2 linked regions of the Colwellia sp. M166 genome follow. The protein of the gene in region 1 interacts with the protein of each later gene in a pairwise test. Links are inferred from orthologs where the notes say so. Each region holds a gene or a part of one and is shown in the gene's direction. Other genes may lie near its edges. The genes, in order: rpe and eno.

Evidence for each region.
Region 2: the proteins of rpe (region 1) and eno interact in binary tests that used the Escherichia coli proteins (3 or more experiments, as listed by UniProt). The link is inferred for Colwellia sp. M166 from one-to-one orthologs.

Annotation. Positions count from the first base shown.
Region 1 is NZ_CP040755.1:2,047,047-2,050,117, reverse strand. The notes cover bases 233-2,967. They hold rpe (ribulose-phosphate 3-epimerase), read left to right. Parts: upstream 233-1,131; coding sequence 1,132-1,803; downstream 1,804-2,967. Other genes in these bases: trpS (tryptophan--tRNA ligase), read left to right, coding at 1,866-2,870; FGD67_RS09315 (TorF family putative porin), read right to left, coding at 233-804. Also shown: more of FGD67_RS09315, read right to left, coding at 139-232; FGD67_RS09300 (FHA domain-containing protein), read right to left, coding at 3,007-3,071. UniProt on the Escherichia coli protein: Catalyzes the reversible epimerization of D-ribulose 5-phosphate to D-xylulose 5-phosphate.
Region 2 is NZ_CP040755.1:1,192,687-1,195,909, reverse strand. What follows is about bases 39-2,925. They hold eno (phosphopyruvate hydratase), read left to right. Parts: upstream 39-776; coding sequence 777-2,075; downstream 2,076-2,925. Other genes in these bases: FGD67_RS05400 (ATP-binding cassette domain-containing protein), read left to right, coding at 2,493-2,925; FGD67_RS05410 (CTP synthase), read left to right, coding at 39-618. Outside these bases: more of FGD67_RS05410, read left to right, coding at 1-38; more of FGD67_RS05400, read left to right, coding at 2,926-3,223. UniProt on the Escherichia coli protein: Catalyzes the reversible conversion of 2-phosphoglycerate (2-PG) into phosphoenolpyruvate (PEP). It is essential for the degradation of carbohydrates via glycolysis.

The DNA of each region.
Region 1 (3,071 bases):
CGACTGTATTTTGATATACAAAGAAGGGTATTACCTTGAGTTAAAAAGGTAAGTAAGGCTAGGTTTTAGTTAAGCTTTGGCGCGGTGCTGTTCCCGCGCCAACTACTGTAAAAATGTTAACTTCCCATGGTCAGTGTTTTATAAATCAAAATCAACGCTATAACTGATCACAAAGTTTAAATCACCGTCAGCGCCTTCAATATCAGTATCTGATAAGGCAAAGGTAAAACCATTTTTACTCAAACTAACACCGTAATCGACATAATCACCGCCGGCGTCAAAGTCGTAGCTACCAATATGAAGTCCTAGTTCTAAACCCTCAGATACTTCAAAAGCTGCATCGGCAGATATGTAGGTATCATCACCCAAGTCACCGCCACCATCTGAGTCAACTAAAGTATTGTAGGTGATTGAATAAGCATCGTATGACAGTGAAAAGTTAACTTCACTAAAGTCAACATCAGCATCATTATCATAAGAATAATAGATATAACCTACACTATAACCTAAACCATTATCTAACTCGTTGGCATAGGCAGCATAAACATCAAGCTCATAAGTCATGTTCTCGGCCAAGTCAGCATTTGATGTCCAAGTACCAACCGAAAAACCTGAAGCATTTTCATAATCAATACCACCGGATACGGCGGCTGAATTGGTGGTTTGTGTAACACCACGCCACAAATAATTGCTTGATGCTGCTGCATTTGCTGATAAGCCTTCAACCGCATGTGCTGATGTTGCTGTAAGTGCCGAAGCCATTAATATCATTGAAATAGATAGAGAGGTAATTGATTTTGTCATCTTGTGTCCACTAAGTTTTTATAATTGTTAATAGCATTGCAAAGACAATGCCTGAGTGTTTCAAGATGTGTAAACTTATTATTTATCAGTTGGTTATGGTTTTATTTTGATTTTTTATTATTGTTTTTAAATCCTTGTTTGTACAGTGTTGGTGCAATAATATTGCTTTGTGAACAAAAAAAGTGCGTTATTTGATGGATAATTAAAGACAAATTTCCAAAAAGGGCAGTATTCTCTGGTTTTTTATATCAATTTTTGTGTGTGATCTCAGTCGCAAAATAACTGCAATTAAGTTAAAGTAGCGCAAATTTTGTCAAGGTTCTCACTATGTCTGATTTCTTAATTGCTCCATCAATTTTATCTGCAGACTTTGCTCGTTTGGGCGAAGATGTGGCAAACGTACTTAGCGCTGGCGCTGATGTTGTTCATTTTGATGTGATGGATAACCATTTTGTACCCAATCTTACTTTTGGCTCAATGATATGTAAATCATTACGCGACTACGGTATTACTGCACCTATTGATGTGCATTTAATGGTTAAACCTGTTGATAGCCTTATTCCAGATTTTGCTAAAGCAGGTGCTGATATCATTACTTTTCACCCTGAAGCCAGTGATCATATCGACAGAACCTTGCAGTTAATTAAAGATAATGGCTGTAAAGCTGGTTTAGTATTAAACCCAGCAACACCGCTGCACGTGTTAGATTTTGTGATGGATAAACTTGACGTGATTTTACTTATGTCAGTAAATCCTGGCTTTGGTGGTCAGTCTTTTATTCCCACTACTTTAGACAAGCTGCGTTTAGTGCGTGAAAAAATTGATGCTAGTGGTTATGACATTCGCTTACAAGTTGATGGCGGTGTTAAGGCTGATAATATCGCAGATATTGCAAAAGCGGGTGCAGATATGTTTGTTGCCGGCTCAGCTATTTTTTCAAAGCCTAACTATAAAATCGCTATTGATGAAATGCGTGCTGAATTAGCGACTGTAAAATAATAAACAGCTAATAGCGCTGTTAAGTAATAGATTAAATAATTCAAAGAATTAAAGGATAAAAAATGAGTAAACCTATTGTATTAAGTGGCTGCCAGCCATCAGGTGAGTTAACTATTGGTAATTACCTTGGTGCGTTAAAGCAATGGGTAAGCATGCAAGACAGTCACGAGTGTTATTACATGTTAGTTAATCAACATGCGATTACAGTTCGTCCTGATCCAGAAGCCTTACGTAAAGCAACTTTAGATGGTTTAGCTTTGTATTTAGCCTGTGGTGTTGATCCTGAAAAAAGCACTATTTTTATCCAGTCGCATGTTCCTGAGCACGCGCAATTAAGTTGGGTGTTAAATTGTTACACCCAAATGGGTGAGCTTAACAGAATGACGCAATATAAAGATAAGTCGGCAAAGTCTGAAGCTAACATGAACTCTGGCTTGTTTACTTACCCAGTATTAATGGCGGCTGATATTTTATTATACGGCGCTAATCAGGTGCCTGTTGGCGATGATCAAAAACAACATTTAGAATTAGCACGTGACATTGCAACACGTTTTAATAATTTACACGGCGAAACGTTTAAAGTACCAGAGCCTTATATTCCAGAGTTTGGTGCCCGTGTGATGAGCTTGTTAGAGCCAACAAAGAAAATGTCTAAGTCTGACACTAACCCAGGTAACTTTATTGGCTTGTTAGAAGACACCAAGAAAATTACCAAGAAAATTAAACGTGCAGTAACTGACTCTGACGAGCAAGCGAATATCTATTTTGATATTGCAGAAAAGCCGGGTGTGTCTAATTTGTTGTCATTATTATCATGTACTACCGGTAAAACCGTTGAAGAGCTTGTGCCTGAGTATGAAGACAAAATGTATGGCCACTTAAAAGGTGATGTTGCTGAAGCTGTGGTTGCTTTGTTAGCGCCAATTCAAGAGCGTTATCATCAGTTTCGTAATGACCAAGCCTACTTAGATGAAGTCATGCGTAAAGGGGCTGAAAAAGCTTCTGCTCGCGCGAGTAAGTTACTTGCTGAGGTATATCAAGCTGTCGGTTTTATTGCTAGACCTTAAGCGGGTCTATTTCGGGTATAAAAGAGTCAAACTTTGGCTGCTCATATTTATGAGCAGCCTTTTTATTAAAATAGCTGGTTAAATTTGATTAGTTTAACAACCTCATACCGGTGAGAGTTATCACTACGTTATATGGTTATTCTTTGTTATCTTCTTCAGCTTCCTTCGATACTTTGTCAAATAGCTTAGCGCTATCGCTAA
Region 2 (3,223 bases), 850 kb from region 1 along the record:
TTTAAAGACCTCGATGCTATTTTAGTGCCGGGTGGTTTTGGTGAGCGTGGCGTTGAAGGTAAAATTTTAACCGCACAATATGCCCGCGAAAACAAAATACCTTACTTGGGTATTTGTTTAGGTATGCAAGTGGCGTTGATTGAATATGCCCGTAACGTTGCCGGTTTAACTGATGCACATAGTACTGAGTTTAATGCAGAGACACCACACCCAGTGGTTGGTTTGATCAACGAATGGTTAGATGAAGAAGGCAAAGTCGAATACCGTAATGCTGAGTCTGACTTAGGTGGAACCATGCGTTTAGGTTCACAATTGTGTCACATTGTGAAAGGTACCAAGACATATGACGTATATGGTAGTGAAACAATTTATGAAAGACACCGTCATCGTTTTGAGGTAAATAATAACTACCGTGAACAATTAAGCAAAGCAGGTTTAGTGTTCTCGGGATTATCTACGGATAAAAGCTTAGTTGAGGTGATTGAAAATCCTGATCACCCATGGTTTATTGCCGGGCAGTTTCATCCAGAGTTTAATTCAACTCCTCGTGATGGCCACCCGCTTTTCACCGGCTTTATTGCTGCCGCTTTTGAACATCAAAAGCAGCAATCAAGTTAACTCGAACTAATAAAAACCGTAGCTTATTGCTGCGGTTTTGTTTTTAGCAGCTAAGTATTTTATTACTGTTGAGAACTGAACTGAAATTTATAGCAATTTAACTTTTAATTTATCGTTTATAACCTGCCATGCGCAGTTAGTAAGGAATAGGGAACATAATGTCTAATATCAGTAAAATTATCGCTCGCGAAATCATGGATTCTCGTGGTAACCCAACGGTTGAAGCTGACGTCTATTTAGCGTCAGGTGCTTGGGGTCGAGCTGCCGCTCCTTCTGGTGCCTCAACCGGTTCTCGCGAAGCGCTAGAGCTACGTGATGGTGACAAAGCACGTTATTTAGGTAAAGGCGTGTTAAAAGCCGTTGCTGCTGTTAACCATGATATAGCTACCGCGCTTATCGGCAAAAGTGCTTTAGAGCAAGCAAATATTGACCAAATCATGATTGATTTAGATGGCACTGAAAACAAAGAAACTTTCGGCGCTAACGCTATTCTAGCGGTTTCTTTAGCTAATGCTAAAGCAGCGGCAATGGAAAAGAAAGTACAATTATTTGAACATATTGCAGACCTTAATGGTACTCCGGGCCAATACTCATTACCGTTACCCATGATGAACATCATCAATGGTGGCGAGCACGCTGACAACAACGTTGATATCCAAGAGTTTATGGTACAACCGGTTGGCGCAAAAAGCTTTAAAGAAGCATTGCGTATGGGTGCTGAAATTTTCCATGCCTTGAAAAAAGTATTATCTTCAAAAGGCATGAGCACAGCAGTAGGTGATGAAGGTGGTTTTGCGCCAAACTTATCATCAAATGCGGAAGCCTTAGCGGTTATTAAAGAAGCGACAGCAGCAGCCGGTTACGAATTAGGTAAAGATGTAACTTTAGCACTTGATTGTGCGGCATCTGAATTTTACAACGCTGAAAAGGGTATTTATGACCTTACTGGCGAAGGTAAGCAATTTACGGCGAATGAATTCTCCGATTTCTTAGCAACGCTTTGTCAGCAATACCCAATTGTTTCAATTGAAGATGGCTTGGACGAGTCAGACTGGGATGGTTTCAAATACCAAACCGATCTGCTTGGTGACAAAGTACAAATTGTGGGTGATGATCTGTTTGTGACAAATACCAAAATATTAGCTCGTGGTATTGAGCAAGGTATTGGTAACTCTATCTTAATCAAATTTAACCAAATCGGTACCTTAACAGAAACCTTAGCGGCAATTAAAATGGCGAAAGATGCAGGTTTTACTGCTGTTATTTCACATCGCTCGGGTGAAACTGAAGATTCAACTATTGCCGATTTAGCCGTAGGTACGGCGGCTGGCCAAATTAAAACCGGTTCATTATGTCGCAGCGACCGTGTTTCTAAGTACAACCAATTGTTACGTATTGAAGAGTTCTTAGGCGACAAAGCTATTTTTAATGGTTTGTCTGAAGTTAAAGGTCAATAATCAAAAGCTTTCTGCTAAATAAGTGCAATAACGGTTATGGTTATACTCACTGACACTTGATAGTTGCGTGCAACCGTTAAGCAACTTTTCAAGAGCCATTGACCGACCTTTCAAATAATTCAAAATCCGATACCAGTTAACTGATATCGGATTTTTTATGTATTTTGAAAATGAACCGTGTCCAAGTAAACTTGGTATAAAGTGATTCGAAAGCTATAAAAACCAATCAGTCTGGATAAATATTGTTGGTGCTAATGTCGTTCATATAGCGCTAAGCGCTGAGTGGGAACAAACTTAATAGACTTGGTATTAGATGCAATGATATAACTCAATGTTATAAAGCTGTTTTGTTAATTGATATAATTGACTTTTAAAAGTATCTTCGAAAGAACAAAATTTAATGGAAAAATTAACCATATGATAAGTATAGTAAATTTTGAGCACGATAAGCTGGTCATTAAACAGTGGCAATTACTTGAAAAAGAAAACTGGTGTGTTTTGGGACGCAATGGCTCAGGGAAACAATATTTTAATCAACTGTTAATTGGAGAATTATTACCAACAAAGGTTGAACAACTAACATTACCGGCTAAAGACAAAGTCGCTATGATTTCCTTTGAAGCACAGCAAGATATCTATGAAGAGACTTTAGAAAAAATAGCGCCTGATTATGCTGATATTAATGGGGCTATGATTAAAGCGAAAAATTTTTTACCGGAAGATAAATGGCATGACCCTCTCATTGGTGAGTTTGGCTTAAGTCAGCGTCTTGATACTAGCTACTTACAACTTAGCACTGGTGAAAGTAGAAAGTTGTTAATACTGCAAGCCATCTTCAAGGGGATTGATTTACTTGTTTGTGATAACCCGTTTGACAGCTTAGATATTGCTTCTTGTCAGGCTTTATCTGATGCCTTAGCAGGTTTATCGCAAACCGGTATTACCGTGCTCTTATTGTTAAATAATCGCCAAGATATTCCAACATGGTTTGACAACGTTGCCTTTATTGAACGTGGACAATTCTCTGTTATTGGTAAGTTAACGGATGCCGATACTAAAAATCAGCTTGATGTCTTACTAACTCCAGCACCAGATGATGCGCCTTGGCCAGATACCGTGCAGCAGTTAGCAGATTATCAACATACACT